DNA from 4 places in the Weizmannia sp. WK01 genome. Region 1 is predicted to be linked to each of the others. Evidence: riboswitches for the same ligand, from Rfam matches in the RefSeq annotation. Region 1 holds a riboswitch; each other region holds the start of a gene.
The links. A riboswitch is a leader RNA that binds a small molecule or an ion and turns the genes downstream of it on or off. The one in region 1 is predicted to bind S-adenosylmethionine.
Positions count from the first base shown of each region.

Region 2: another riboswitch for S-adenosylmethionine. It lies ahead of OF158_RS14480 (sulfite exporter TauE/SafE family protein); the one in region 1 lies ahead of metK (methionine adenosyltransferase).
Region 3: another riboswitch for S-adenosylmethionine. It lies ahead of OF158_RS03545 (methionine biosynthesis PLP-dependent protein); the one in region 1 lies ahead of metK (methionine adenosyltransferase).
Region 4: another riboswitch for S-adenosylmethionine. It lies ahead of OF158_RS13935 (5-methyltetrahydropteroyltriglutamate--homocysteine S-methyltransferase); the one in region 1 lies ahead of metK (methionine adenosyltransferase).

Region 1 is NZ_CP109616.1:2,482,114-2,486,021, forward strand. Features, by position in the region: gene metK (methionine adenosyltransferase) at 1-1,182, opposite strand, end outside; SAM riboswitch class I at 1,328-1,476, opposite strand; gene pckA (phosphoenolpyruvate carboxykinase (ATP)) at 1,647-3,236, shown strand; gene OF158_RS11875 (NUDIX hydrolase) at 3,387-3,776, opposite strand.
Region 2 is NZ_CP109616.1:3,024,248-3,028,155, reverse strand. Features, by position in the region: gene OF158_RS14485 (purine/pyrimidine permease) at 1-553, opposite strand, end outside; gene OF158_RS14480 (sulfite exporter TauE/SafE family protein) at 1,214-2,110, opposite strand; SAM riboswitch class I at 2,260-2,367, opposite strand; gene OF158_RS14475 (amino acid permease) at 2,780-3,908, opposite strand, start outside.
Region 3 is NZ_CP109616.1:767,845-771,752, reverse strand. Features, by position in the region: gene metC (cystathionine beta-lyase) at 1-579, opposite strand, end outside; gene OF158_RS03545 (methionine biosynthesis PLP-dependent protein) at 576-1,691, opposite strand; SAM riboswitch class I at 1,769-1,888, opposite strand; gene OF158_RS03540 (ABC-2 family transporter permease) at 1,997-3,136, opposite strand; gene OF158_RS03535 (ABC transporter ATP-binding protein) at 3,127-3,908, opposite strand, start outside.
Region 4 is NZ_CP109616.1:2,895,498-2,899,405, reverse strand. Features, by position in the region: gene OF158_RS13940 (L-lactate MFS transporter) at 1-15, shown strand, start outside; gene OF158_RS13935 (5-methyltetrahydropteroyltriglutamate--homocysteine S-methyltransferase) at 136-1,239, opposite strand; SAM riboswitch class I at 1,380-1,483, opposite strand; gene OF158_RS13930 (Bax inhibitor-1/YccA family protein) at 1,634-2,269, shown strand; gene OF158_RS13925 (CYP152 family fatty-acid peroxygenase CypC) at 2,291-3,553, opposite strand; gene OF158_RS13920 (hypothetical protein) at 3,786-3,908, shown strand, end outside.

The DNA.
Region 1 (3,908 bases):
GTTCAACGCCCCGGCTTTGTCCGTTTTTTCCCAAGGCACATCCAAATCATCGCGGCCGAAATGCCCGTACGCAGCGATCTGCCTGTAAATCGGACGGCGCAAGTCGAGCATTTTGATAATGCCGGCCGGGCGCAGGTCAAAATGAGCTTCGACCGCCTCGATCAGCACTTTTTCCGGCACTTTTCCGGTCCCAAACGTATCGATGGAAATAGAAACGGGCTTCGCCACCCCGATCGCATACGCAAGCTGTACCTCGCATTTTTCCGCAAGGCCTGCCGCAACAATATTTTTCGCAACATAGCGGGCGGCATAAGCAGCGGAACGGTCCACTTTCGTCGGGTCTTTCCCGGAAAATGCGCCGCCGCCGTGACGTGCATAGCCGCCGTACGTGTCGACAATGATTTTGCGGCCGGTCAGCCCCGCATCCCCTTGAGGGCCGCCGATAACAAAGCGGCCGGTCGGATTAATCAAATACTTTGTATCCGCATCGAGCAAGTGTGCCGGCACAACCGGTTCAATGACGTATTTTTTCATATCTTCCTGGATTTGTCCGGCGCTTGTGTCAGGATCATGCTGCGTTGAAATGACAATCGTATCAATGCGGGCAGGCTGGTTGTTCTCGTCATATTCAACTGTCACCTGTGTCTTCGCATCCGGGCGCAAATACGGGATCACTTCTTGTTTGCGGAGTTCAGCAAGACGGCGGGCAAGCTTGTGGGCAAGCGAAATGGGAAGCGGCATCAGCTCTTCTGTCTCATTGCAGGCAAACCCGAACATCAGGCCCTGGTCGCCGGCTCCGATTGCCTCAATCTCTTCGTCGCTCATCCCGCCTTCGCGGGCTTCCAAAGCCTGGTTAACGCCGCGCGCAATATCTTCGGACTGTTCGTCAATCGATGTCAGCACAGCGCATGTTTCCGCATCAAACCCGTATTTCGCGCGCGTATAGCCGATCTCTTTAATGGTCTTGCGCACCACTTTCGGAATATCCACATATGTATTGGTGGAAATTTCCCCCGTGACGAGCACAAGCCCTGTCGTGACGGAAGTTTCACAGGCAACGCGGGCATTCGGGTCTTTTTCTAAAATGGCATCCAAAATGGCATCGGAAATCTGGTCGCAAATTTTGTCCGGATGGCCTTCCGTCACCGATTCCGATGTGAACAAATGCCGTCCTTTTAACATCCGCTTTTCCTCCTTATATGGTTACATATTGGAAACGGTACTCATACCCTAAACTCGATTCATTTCATGTACAAAGCCAAAAATAAAAACCTTCCCCATTCATCATGAGTGGAAAGGTTTTGACTTCAATCAATCGCGCCTTTCACTCTTATCGTTCAAGGAAACATTCCTTGCTGCAGGTTAGCACCTTTGCCTGGAAGTCAAGCGGCAGCTGCGTTGCGAGCGCATTGCCTGTTCCAGAGGCGGGTTGCTGGGTTTCATCGGGCCCGTCCCTCCACCAGCTCGGGATAAGAGTATCCGTTCAAAGTAAAATCATACGCAATTTAGCAGGCGCTGTCAATGATTTTTTCGCCCTTCTCCCCTTTGTCCTCTGCATTTTTCCCGGAAAAAAGTATGTAATAAACGGATGAATATGTTATACTGATATCGTTTAAAGTGAAATAAGTTATTCAAAGGGGCGGTTTATGAAAATGGATCTGATTGGCGCTTCTGACGATTTAAAGTTTTTGTTGTCGGGGGAAAACGTACGCATGCAGCTTTCCGTGCCACAATTAATGGAAAAAATTATCGAACGGAAAGAAGCTGTACTGACAACGGAAGGGGCCATTTCTGCTGCAACAGGAAAATATACAGGAAGGTCACCGAAAGATAAATTTATTGTCGTCGACTCCGAATCAAAAGACCGTGTCGACTGGGGCAAAATCAACCAGCCGGTTTCTCCCGGCGTGTTCAACAGGCTTTATGAAAAAATGGTCCGGCATTTAAAAGGGAAAGACGAAATTTTTGTGTTTAAAGGTTTTGCGGGTGCCGATCCAAAAAGCCGCCTTCCGATCCAGACCGTGAATGAGTTCGCCTGGCATAATTTATTCGCGCATCAATTGTTTATCCGGCCGGATGCGGAGGAGCTCTATCAACACGATGCGCAATTTACGATTCTTTCCGCGCCGCTGTTTAAGGCAGACCCGGCGCTTGACGGCACGCATTCCGAAGCGTTCATCATGATTTCACTTGAACGCCGGATAATTTTGATCGGCGGGACGGAATATGCAGGCGAAATGAAAAAAAGCATTTTTTCCATCATGAATTACTTGCTGCCGCAAAAAGGCATCCTTCCCATGCACTGCTCCGCCAATACTGGGAAAAACGGCGATACGGCCCTGTTTTTCGGCTTGTCCGGGACCGGGAAAACGACGCTTTCCGCCGATCCGGAGCGCGCACTTATAGGGGACGATGAGCACGGCTGGTCCGACAGCGGTGTCTTCAATATTGAAGGCGGATGCTATGCAAAGTGCATCGGGCTTACGGAAGAAAAAGAACCACAAATTTACCAGGCGATCCGTTTTGGGACCGTACTTGAAAATGTGGTCGTAGATCCGGTGTCCCGCAAACCGCAATATGACAACAATGCACTGACGGAAAATACAAGGGCTGCTTACCCGATTGAAAACATCGGCAATATTGCCCGCTCCGGCATGGCCGGCCATCCGTCAACCATTATATTCCTGACGGCCGATGCATCCGGTGTCCTGCCGCCGATCAGCAGGCTGACAAAAGAGCAGGCCATGTACCATTTCTTAAGCGGTTACACTTCTAAACTGGCCGGTACCGAACGCGGCGTCACGCGCCCGGAAGCCGTGTTCTCCACTTGCTTCGGCGCGCCGTTTTTGCCGCTTGAGCCCGCCGTTTATGCGGAAATGCTCGGCGAGAAAGTTGACAGGCACAACGTCCAGGTATTTCTTGTCAATACCGGCTGGACAGGCGGCCCGTACGGAACCGGTTCCCGCATGAAATTAAGCGATACGCGGGCCATGGTCCGGGCTGCGATAAACGGCAAACTGAAAGATACCGAAACACGGCAGGATGATATTTTCGGGCTACACATCCCGGTTCATATTGAAGGGGTGTCAGATGACGTCCTTTATCCGGCAGATACATGGACGGACAAGCAGGCTTACCGTGAAAAAGCGTTCGAACTTGCAGCCCGGTTCAAAGAAAATTTCCGGCAATTTTCGGTGCCGGATGACATTGAAAAACTCGGCGGCCCGCTTATATAAGCATAAACGGGAGCCCGCATTTTAAATTAAAATGAGACTCCAATTAAATTGTGGTATGCTCATTTCTGTAAAAGCGGAAACGCTGCAGCAACCCAAAAGGTTACGGCGAGTACCAAGGGTCTGCTCATTTAAGCAAAAGCGGAAACCCAGTTAAAACCAGGTGCTTGTCTGGACGGCGCTGATTCCTTCCTGCACTGCCCATTGATGGTGGGCACCGGCCATTTTTTCCACAGCCTCGTGAAGGTTGAGCCATTCCAAGTTATGGCTTCCTTTGCGGGGCTGTTCCCATTTTCCTAAATAAAACAGGCCTTCATCCATGGACCGCGCGCCCGTTTCCTGTGCCGCTTTGCCTAAAAAGCCCGCGATTTCAAGTTCCGCGCCGACTGTCCGCATCAGGCAGGCAAGTTCAGACTCCCCGCGGCTGATTTCCCCACCCGGCAGCCTGTAGCCGCTGCCCGATGGCACCACCCCGACTTTTTCTTTTTTCGCATCAAAAATGACGGCATATGCGCCGCAAGCTTTTTTGTAGTCCGTTTCCATCTTTGGACTTCTCCTCCTTTTTCAAGCAAATGCGGAAGGCCGGCCCTTTACCTCAAGTATTCGATTCTGGCGGGAGTAGCTGCCAGCCTTTTTAAATCGCTGCGACCAGTTCTCTTTTCCAGTTTTAGAAGC
Region 2 (3,908 bases), 540 kb from region 1:
GCTTGACCCACGGTTTCTTTACATGGCCAAAATAGAATGTAAGCAATACGGTGACAAGGCTCAAAACGGCAACAAGCGGCCGGACTTCCTGATGGGCACCCGTAATGCCGAGCATCCCTTTCATAAAAGAGCCGCTCAACTGCAGCACCAAAAGCAGCAAATAGATAAATGTTACTACCGGCGTAAACAGTTTATTTAATTGGTCCACAAAGCCGGTAAAAGCGAGTAGAAAGAAAAAGATGCCGGTTACAATCAGTGCGCCTGCCAAATATTGCAGAGATTCAGTGCTTGAACTGTACAAGCTGCCGACAAGCCCTGCATAAATGGCAAACACGCTCCACCACAGCCCGGCCGGCCCTTCATTGATGGGCATTCTGTGGCCGAAAATTCCTTGCAAAAGGCCGCCGATCCCGAGTACAAAAAGCGTCCGCTGCACAAACAGGGCAGTCTCACCTGCACTGAAATGGAAAGCATCCGCAATGGCAATCGGGGCCGCGATCGACCCGGCGATCATAAATGCCATCCATTGCAGCGACGAAATCAATGTTTTCATAGACACACCGTTCTTTCCGTTCAAAAAATGGAAAATACCAGTAAATATAATTATAGCAAAACAGGTTTTACATTTTAAACATAATACACTTTGCGGACGAGGGAGGGATAGCGGGCATGGCGGATAGCGGCATAAACAGGGGTTGCAAACCGGACGGGGCGCGGGTTAAGCCATGTTTTTTGCCTCTATTTAAATGATATATATGTGGCAGGGGCTAAGCTATGTTTGGATCCGCAAAAAATTTCTGGGCGATCTTCATGCAGAACGCTTTTTGTTTGTCACTAAAAGAGTTGCGGCTGCCTTTACTTAGGCATGCTATCTCGAAAAAAATTATGATGGATAATTTTTGCTGGTGCTACGTGGTAGCGGCATGGCCGGTTATGTTGAGGAAGCGAGGTCAAAAGGTGTTGTTTCTTAACATAGAGCGCGTCTACGTTAAGAAAGCGAGCGAAAATAGCTTTGTTTCTTAACATAGAGGTCGTCTACGTAAAGGAAGCGCGGTAAAAAGACGTTGTTTCTTAACATAGAGCGCCTCTACATTAAGGAAGCGAGCAAAAAAGGCACTGTTCCTTCAAATAGAAGCGTCTATGTTCATTCTTTGCCAAAATTTGTTTAGGTAAAAACAATCCGGGCAATGGATCCCTTGCCCGAAAACATTCCTTATTCTGTGACGCTTACGCTGGCGCTGGCAACTGCCCGTTTGTGTCTTCTGATTGTATAGAAAATGAGGATGGCCCATATTGCCGCAATGGCTGTATAGGTAACGCCGTACCAGCCGCTACCGGCGCCCGCCATTTTTAATAAAGTTTGCACGTTGCTGAACACAATCATGCCGCTGACTATGACAGCCAGCAAATGAGCCGGCAGGATTTTAACCAGATAGGCTGCAATCGGTGCGGCGATCAGGCCGCCAAGCATGAGGGCGATCGTCCAAATCCAGTTAATCTGCATAGCGCCGAGGGATAAAAGGAAACCGATGCTTGATGCTAGGGATACGGCAAATTCACTGGTATCCACCGAGCCGATCACTTTCCGCGGTTCGATGTCATTTCTGGAAAGCAAAGCCGGTGTGGCGATAGGACCCCAGCCGCCGCCCCCCGTTGCATCAAAAAATCCTGCGACAAAGCCGAGCGGGATAAAAAATACGTTTGAACCGGTCTTCTTTTTGACTTTCAACGCCCCGCGCGCATTGATCAGAAACCGGATAAGAATATAGAGGCCAAGGGCGATCAGAAAAATAGAAATGTACGGTTTTAATGTGCTCGCAGGAAGATGGCTAAGAACGGTTGCCCCGAGAAAGGCACCGACAGCTCCTGGTACAACCAGTTTCCAAATGATCCCTTTATCGACATTCCCAAATTTCATATGTGAAACCCCGGAAGCCGCCGTTGTAAAAACTTCCGCCAAATGCACAGAAGCGGATGCGACAGCCGGCGCAATCCCGAAAGCCAGCAAAAGTGAGGTTGAAGTCACCCCGTAACCCATTCCGAGAGATCCATCCACCAATTGTGCGGCAAGGCCGACAAGTGCTAAGACAATTAATTTTTGCATGTTCATGTTCCCCGCTTTCTTCATCCATAAATTTGATTCATCCTGATGTAGAGGAATTATACGCATCAGGGCCTATCCTGGTTCAAACGGCCGGCCTTGCAGAAATAAAAAATCTTTCCGCCATTTTTACGGAAAGACAGCGAGTAAAGGATAAGCGCTTATCTTTCAAAATGGTACCCATTTTGCTGGAATTGGCACCTTGCTGCTCGCTGCAGGTTGCCGGACTTCATAGGGCCAGATCCCTCCGTCGCTCTTGATAAGTAATTTGTTGTTGTTTAAAATTTTATCAGAAAATAAATGGAAGTCAATATAATTATTGCAAGTTTTTTTATCGGATTTATACGAATGAGGGGATAAAGAAAAAACTCCCCATCAGATCACGCTCTGTCGGGAGTTTTTTTCTTTACGCTGGATGGGTTTTAAAAAGCAGGTCATCAGGACCAGGCGGGGCATCATGGCCGCTTTCATTCGCTTCACAAAACGAAAAAGAGTCCAAACGGGTTAGCGTGCCGCCCATTCTGGCAGTTTGATACGCGCTGCACACCCGTGCCTGCCCCCCCTCCGAGTGAACCGGTTTTATCAACACCGCTCGTTGGTGCCCGCTTATCGCGCAGTTGGATTTCTGCCTTCTCCCCGCCCAAGTGAACCGGTTTTATCAACACAGCCTGCTGGAGCCTATTCCTTTCCTTTGATTCTCAGTGACAGGACGACCAGCACGATTAAAATAGCGAGGCAGACGCTTGTTCCAATCGGATTGCCGCCGCCCAGCAAAAAGGACAGGAAAATGCCCGAGAGTGCAAGCAGCGCAATCCAGACCATGAAAGGATACCCTTTTACACGGAAGGAAGGCAATTTTGCATACGACTTCCGGAGCCGCAGTTCGGCTGCACAGATGGCGATCCAGACAAGGACGACGGTAAATCCCGGGATGGTCATCAAATAGCTGATGACCTCATCCGGCGTAAGATAGGCCAGAATCACGCCGGCTAAAATAAACAGCGAGGTCAGCAAAATACTGGTGAGCGGGACGCCTTTCCGGGAAATTTTTAAAAAGGCGCGCGGCGCTTCTCCGGACTGCGCCATGTTAAACAGTGTGCGCGAAGTGGCATAAATACCGGAATTGGCGGCAGAAAGAACGGCCGTTAAGAGCACAAAATTCATCACATGGGCGGCAGCAGGGATCCCGGTGCGGCTGAATACCTGCACAAACGGGCTTTCCACGGAAGAAACCTGGTTCCATGGGATAATGCCGCAAATGATCAGGATTGGCAAAATATAAAAAAGCATGACACGGACAACGGTCTGTTTAATGACACGCGGCAGCACTTTTTCGCTGTCTTTCGTTTCCGAAACGGTAACGCCGATTAGTTCCGCGCCGCCGTATGAAAACATAACGATCAGAAAAGCGCTGAACGTACCGTGAAGCCCGTTCGGGAAAAAACCGCCGTGCGCGGTATAGTTAGACACCGTGGAAGATGTCCCGGGGAATAAACCGAATAAAATCAGAGCACCAAGCAGGATAAAAACGATCAACGTGATAATTTTAATGCCGGCAATCCAAAATTCAAATTCGCCGTAGTACTTCACTTCAATTAAATTGATGCCGACCACGAAAGCAGCACAGAGCAAACTGAGTAGCCACAATGGCGCTTGGGGAACCCAGAATTGCAGGAAGCTCCCGGCTGCAAGCAGTTCCACAACTGTAACAATGACCCAGTTGATCCAGTACAGCCAGCCAATAATGAAAGAAACCCGGCTGCCGAATGCTTTGTGGATCAGATTTTGGACGTTTAAGCCGGGGTGG
Region 3 (3,908 bases), 1.7 Mb from region 1:
GATATCCGCCCCGAGTTCAAGCGGGCGCTGCAGGGCAGGCGTTAAAAAGGTGTTGTCGACAAAGGTGAGCGCCCCGGTTTCCTTTGCCAGTTCACTCACCGCACGGATATCCGTCACTTTTAAAAGCGGGTTTGAAGGGGTTTCCACATAAAAAGCCTTCGTGTTCGGGCGGACGGCCTGCCGCACTTCTTCAAGGTTGGTCATATCTACAAATGTATGTTCAATACCAAGCCGGGTCAGGACTTCTGTCACCATCCGGAACGTGCCGCCATACACATCTTCGGTGATGACAACATGGTCGCCCGCCGACAAAAGCAGAAACGCGGTTGAAATCGCCGCCATCCCGGAAGCAAACGCGAAACCTTTGACACCGCCTTCGAGTTCGGCGATGACATCCTCGAGCGCTTCCCTCGTTGGATTGAGCGAGCGGCTGTAATCGTATTTACCGAACTGGTCAATGTCCGCCTGGTGGTATGTCGAAGCATGCTGGATCGGTACACTCACAGCACCGGTCGCCGGGTCTATTTTATGGCTGTTATGTAAAAGCCTCGTTTGAAAAGAATAATCTTCATTTGTCATCGTGTTTGCACCCCTTCGTGAATGTTGGCAAAAGCTTTTTCAATATCTGCAAGCAAATCGCGTTCATTTTCAATTCCGACTGAAAAGCGCAAAAGGCAATTGTCTACGCCTGAAGCAATCCGTTTTTCTTCCGGAATGTCGGCATGCGTCTGTGTAGCCGGGTAAGTGATAAAACTTTCCGTCCCACCGAGGCTTTCGGCAAATGTAATCAAAGACAGGCCGCGTAAAAACGGGTCGACCCATGATTCTTCTTTTACACGGAAAGAAAGCATCCCGCCGCGGCCCGGATACAGCACATCTTTTACATCCGGATGCGCGCTTAAAAATGCCGCCACAGCTTTTGCATTTTTTTCGTGTTTTTCCATCCTAAGCGCCAGCGTTTTCATGCCGCGCATCAGAAGCCACGAATCAAACGGACTGAGGGTGGCGCCGGCACCGTTATGGTACAGAAAAAGCTGCTCGCAAAGTTCAGCACCCTTTGCCACGATCAGACCGGCCAGCACGTCGTTATGCCCGCCAAGATATTTCGTCGCGCTATGGACTACAATATCAGCGCCTTCTTTAATCGGCTGCTGCAAAAGCGGGGTGTAAAAAGTATTGTCTACAATCAGCAGGATTCCGTGCCTTTTCGCAATTTCAGCCACTGCGCCGATATCCGTCTGCTGCATGAGGGGGTTTGTCGGCGTTTCGAGGAAAATGGCTTTCGTTTTCGGGGTGATTTCTTGTTCAATATTTTCCGGGTTGCACGTATTCACGTACTTACAACAAAGCCCCCATTTTTTATATCCCTGCTCCAGCAGGCGGTAGGTGCCGCCATATAAATCATCACTCACAATCCACTCATCGCCGGCCTGGAACAAAGATAAAACAGTGAAAATCGCAGCCATGCCGGAACTGCACGCAAACCCGCGGTCCCCGCCCTCCAGATCCGCAATCGCTTCTTCAAGCAACTGGCGCGTCGGGTTGCCGGTACGGGAATAATCGAAACCGGTTGACTGCCCAATGCCTTCGTGGCGGTAAGCGGTAGAAAAATAAACAGGCGGGTTCACCGCACCTGTCACGCGGTCACTGCGGTTTCCGATTTGTGCAAGTTTTGTTTCTGTATGATACATGATGGACACTCCCTCACTTAAAATCAAAAAGCCTTCTCCAATAAGAAGAAGGCCATTCCTTTCGTGCATGAACCATCTTCTTATCTTTCAAGTTATGATCCCATAACTTGCAGGACTTAGCACCTTTTCAACGCGTAAAAGCATTGAAGGTTGCTGAGGCTTCATCGGGCCATTCCCTCAACCTCTCTTGATAAGAAAACACCAATATGAAATTTGCCATCAACGCCGCAAAAGAAATTACACAACGAACCTAAAAATTGCTTACGTTCAATTTATCCCTTTTTTTCGGATTCGTCAAGCTTTTTTTAAATTTTGTTTTTCTTATGGATAATCCATATGGTGAGAAAATAAAACAGCAAAGATGAAAGGAGAAGCGTAATGACTCCGTCTGTAGTATTGATATACTCATTCCTGAATTTTGCTGCACTTTCTCCATTCACTATATTCGGCACATCCACAAATGTAAAAGGGATGATATGCATAACAGCATACAACTTTGTCTTAAATCCGCTCATCATTTCCTCAAAACAAAAACAAGCCACCAAAACGAGCATCAGAAGCAATTGATTTCGAATAAAGGTATTTAAAAACTGCGTGAAAACAGAAATAAATAATAGAAGACATAGGATTAGTAAAAGCGATCTGCCCAAAAACCGGGCAATTGAAATCCACAATACTTCTGTCCCGTTTAAATTGATCGCCACAGGGTACTTCCAACTCCCCAAATGGCTTATGATGCTACCAATAATGAGCGCAACAACCAGGATAACAATCGTGATGGCAAGGCTGTAAACAAATGAAGTGAAGATTCTCGCATCCAATATTTTCTTGAGCTTCACTGGCAAAACATTTACAAAATGATTAATACCGCCTTGTTTGTCTCTTGTTGAAATATCACCAATTAAAACTGCAATGAGAAGAGGCATTAAGAACGGGAATACGTAAAAAAGAATACGATATGTAAAGTTAATACCCGGGGTTTCGAACGACTCTATTACCGGATGAATATTTTGTTTAAGCAGAATGGTATTGAGCTGTATTGCTTTTTCTGTCTGCGGAACAATTTTTTTATTACCAAAAACAATTGTTCCGGCATTAATCCCAGCAATTAATTTTTTATCTAAAGCGATCTGCAATTTCAGTTCTTGCTTCCAATCCCCTGCTTCATGAGCTTGTATTTGTTCTGTACGAAGGCGTAACTCCTCCTGCAAACCCGCAAGTGCTTTCTTCTTTGCTTCACTCTTATTTGGATTTGATTCCATGTGTGAAATGGCATTTTCCAGTGAGGATTTGTTATCCTGATATTCATTGAGCGGGTCCATTCTCTTTGCTCCCACGAAAGTAAATGCAAACAAAATGAAAACAATCAAAATAGCAGCAATAAAAACAGTCAAATTTTTTTTATTTCTAATGAATCGCAATGTCTCTAATTTGATTAGCCCCATTTATCTTCACCTTCGTATATTTCCTCATAAATTAGTTGGCTGCCTTTTTGCCCTATGAAAAATGATTTAAATTTCATGTCTTGTTCGAATGCCTGATTTACCACAAAGGAGCTTTTACTCGAATCTATCTCCGCCCATACTTCATTGGCTGTGGCATTTTTAATTTCTTCATCTTTAAATAGGGAAAGAACTTTATCCGCATCATTCCCATTCTCTAACTTAATGATGATGTATTTATTAAAGTCCGGATTATTTTTTCTGCTTTCGTAAACCATTCTTCCTTGCTTTAAAAAGATGACACGATCACATAATTCATCAACATTGTTCAGAATATGGGAAGAAAAAAATACAATTTTATTTTCATCTCTAAGTTGCTTAATGGATTTGCTTATCAGTTTAATATTGGATGGGTCCAGCCCATTCATCGGCTCGTCCATCAATAGCAAATCACAAGAACTGATCAAGCACATCCCAAATAGCAGCCTTTGCTGCATGCCAAGCGAATATTTTGAAACCCTTTTGTCGATATAGGAACCCATGCTTAATTTTTCAATAACAGCGCCACATTCTTGTTTGCTCTCCCATAATCTTTGTACAAGTTTTAAATGCTCTCTCCCTGTTAAATTTGGATACAATACTGTATGGTCTTGCAAAAAAAATATTTTTTTAAGGATTTTTTCCCGATGCATTTTATAATTCATGCCGTAAATACTAATTTCGCCTTTTGAAGCAGGAATCAGGTTGGATATCGCATTTAAAAGCGTCGTCTTGC
Region 4 (3,908 bases), 410 kb from region 1:
CAGCATTCGCATTAAAGCTGGCTGTGCGCTTCAATTATGAACAAACAGCTTGTATGAAAAGAAAAAGGGATTCGTGCTTGAATCACGGTCCTGACGGATAAAAAACCCGCTGGCTGCCCAGCGGGTTTTTCCGGTTTATCCCCAAATTTTCTTTGCGGTATCCACAATATATTTTACTTTTTCCCACTGCTGTTCTTCTGTTAAAAGATTGCCGTGGTGGGTGGAGGAGAAGCCGCACTGAGTGCTGATGCAAAGCTGTTCGAGCGGTACATACCTGGATGCTTCCTGAATTCGTTTTTTGATCAGTTCCTTATCTTCAAGTTCGCCCTTTTTCGATGTAAAAATGCCAAGCACGACTTTCGGTCCGCCTTCCGGAATGTATTTTAACGGTTCAAATCCGCCGGAACGCTCATCGTCGTATTCAAGGAAAAACCCGTCTACTTTTTCGTTTGCAAAGATTTTCGGGGCAATTTTATCATATGGGCCTTCAAAAGCCCATTTCGACTGGTAGTTGCCGCGGCACAGATGGGTTGTGATGGTCAGGTCATCGGGCTTACCTTCCAGTACGCTGTTAGCTACATGTAAAGCGAGATCAATCAATCTTTCCCTCTTGAGGTCACTGTCTGTAAACGGCAGTTTCGGTGCACACAGGCCGGCAAGATAGACATCATCCAGCTGTAAGTAGCGGCAGCCGGCATCATAAAAAGCTTTGATCGCATCCCGGTAAGTTTGGATAATATCATTTGTGTATTCTTCAAGATCCGGGTAAATGTCTTCATTGCGGATCCCGGCATTGAAAAACTGATTCGGGCTTGGAATGGTCATTTTCGCAATCGCCCTGTCCCCGGCGATTTCTTTCAGCGCAATAAAATCTTTTATGTGCGGATGGTCCGGGTTAAAGGAGATTTTTCCGGTTACCCGGACGTCATAAGCTTCTGTTTCAATGCCAACAAACCGGTATCCATGGTTCGGTACATACCCTTCCACCCCGTTCAAATGCTCCATGAAATCCGTATGCCAGAATCTTCGCCGGAATTCCCCGTCCGTTACTGCTTCAAGGCCGGCTTCAAGTTGTTTGTCGACAAGCCGGCGGATTTCTTCATTTTCAATTGCACGCAAGTCTTCCGCCGAAATGGTGCCCGCTGCAAATTTTTCCCGCGCATCGTGCAGCCGGGCCGGGCGCAAAAAACTTCCGACAATGTCTGCTCTGTACGGCGCTTTTGTTAATGTTTTTGTCATCATGATTCCCTCTTTCTGCATATTTTTTTAAACAGCTGCTGTGCGCAGAAAGAAATTGCTTTTAACTGCATAGGCCCATCAAAAAAAAACCTCTTCGGCAATAAGAAGAGGTTTGGATTGCAAAATAGAACCGTCCGCTCTTCTTATCTTCAAGCAATTGCTTTCTGGAATTGGCACAGTTCTTTAAAAAAAGACCGCTGCCGAGGCTTCAAAGGGCCAGTCCCTCCACCTCTCTGGATAAGAATTTTAAATATTATTTGGTTTAAATACACTTTAAATGTTTCGCCCATTTTTGTCAAGGGCACTCGCATTATTTTTTAAAATGGGACGGAAAGATTGAAATCAGGGGCGATGTGAAAATATAATAGTACTAAGAAAAACAAGGAGGGGTTTTATGGAGGCTGTACAATCAAGGCCTGTGTTCCAGAAAGTGCTTGGCGTCTTTGCTGTTTCACTGCTGTTTGCAACCGCGGGTTTATATACGGGAAGATTTATTCCGCCTGCGCTCATGATGCCGTTGATGGTCGCGGAAATTGTAATGGTCATTGCCGCTTTCTGGTTAAGGAGGAAAAAGAGCGTCGGGTATATGTTCGTTTATGCCTTCACCTTTATTTCCGGCATTACGACATATCCGATTGTGGCTTATTATGCATCCCAGGCTGGTGCAGAAGTCGTGCTGCTCGCTTTTGGTTCCACGTTCGGCATTTTTGCCGTGATGGGTGTCATTGGGGCCGTTACCAAAAGGGATCTTGGCTTTTTAAGCACCGCATTGCTTGTCGCATTGCTGGCATTGATCTTCATCGGAATATTCAGCATTTTTAGCCCGTTAACCTCAACCGGGATGCTCGCGTATTCCTTCATTGGCGCGATTGTTTTTTCCCTGTATGTGGTTTTTGACTTTAACCAAATGAAGCACCATGGCATTTCCGAGGAAATGGTCCCGCTTCTGGCTTTAAGCCTGTACCTTGATTTTATCAACCTGTTTATTTACATTTTGCAAATTCTCGGCATTTTGGGAAGCGATGATTAAAAAAAAAGAAAACGCCCGCCATCAACCGGCAGGCGTTTTCTTTTTCACATGTTGGAGAATAAATCCGCTCTCTGGCAAAGTCGGCATTTTATTGAGCGGCACGCTTAAATCCTGGGCCGGCACATCGTAGTCGATGGCATTCACAAGAAAGTCAAGGGAAGCTTCGATAATTTCCTGCGTGATGCCTTCGCCCGGGCAGCGGTGCCCTTTTGCCGGGTCTGCCCCGCCCTGCGGAATAAAGTTGTACAGGCTGCCGTCCCAGTCGCGGAAGCGTTCAGGGCGGAAAACGTCCGGGTCACCCCAAATGGCAGGATCCCGGTTTGTTCCGTACATATCGAGCAGGACGAGCAGGCCTTCGTCAAATGGATAGCCGTTCCAAGTAAAACTTTTCCGGACTTTTGCCCCTAAAAACGGGCCGAACGGGTAAAAACGCCTGACTTCGCGTGTAAACCAATCGATGTGTTGTTTGTCCCCGTTCTGTACCCAGTCTCTTGCGCGCGGATGTTCGAACAGGGCAAGCGCCGCGAAAGTAATGAAGGTGGCAATGGCGGTAACCGGACGGATGACATTGATCAGTTCAACGGCAGCCATTTGCGCATTGAACCTGCGGCCTTGCGCATCTTCGTAAAACGCCATCTCTTTTAAAGGAGAACCGTCTTTTGCTTCAATTTTGCCGGCCCGTACATCTTCAATGACCGACCGGATCCAGTCTTCCGCGCTGTTTCTTGCTGTCCTTCCTTTCCAGTGCCGTGGCCCTACTGCTCCGAATGCGTATACCATATCGATGAATTCCTGCGCCCGTTTCTCGGCTTCTTCTTCCGGAAGCGGAACACCGGCCCATTTGCATGCACAGCGGCAAAGCAGCAGTTTCGCCTCGTCGAACAAAACAATACGGTCTTTTTGCTCCCACTTGGGGATGCGCGCTTCCCACGCTGCCCGAACCATTTGTGCCAAATGCTGCTGCGCATCCGGCCCCATCAGTGATAAAAACAGCGCTTTCCGGTGGAGATGTTCTTTTCCATCGAGCGTCTGGATCGCATTTTCGCCAAACAATGTTTTTTGCACCCGTTTCGGCACAGCCCCGTTTCTTTTGAATTTTTCCGGGTCATAAAACATTTTGACCGCTTCCTCGCCGCTGATGCACACCGCTTTTTGTCCGAGCAGACGGGTTTCAAACAAATTTGCATGGTAATCGTCCGTCCGGTTTTTAATGTAGAGATACCCTTCTTTCATCAAATCAATGGTATCATCAATCGTTTTTTCATTTGGTATTTGCCCAGCCATTGTTTTGCTCCTTTTTTCATGTGCCCGTTTTTCCCGGCCGCTGCGAAAAAGCCTGCTGCTTCCGGAAAAAATTTGACACATCCTTTTTTTCTTTTTACACTTTTTCATCCAAATTAAAACATTGTACGCAACATAATCGAAGTTTACCCGCAAGCCGGGGAATTTATGCCATGTTTCGGTTCGCATGCAAACAGGGTATAAGGAAATAGAAATGCAAAAGGAGAGGGAAAAGATGGCAAAGGAAATCAATGTGGGCATCGGATTTGCAACAGGAAGAAAAAGTTTTAAAAACGTTTTAAAAACGTATATGTATAACCTGAAGGAATCCGAACTGACGGAAAGCGACAGGATCAAG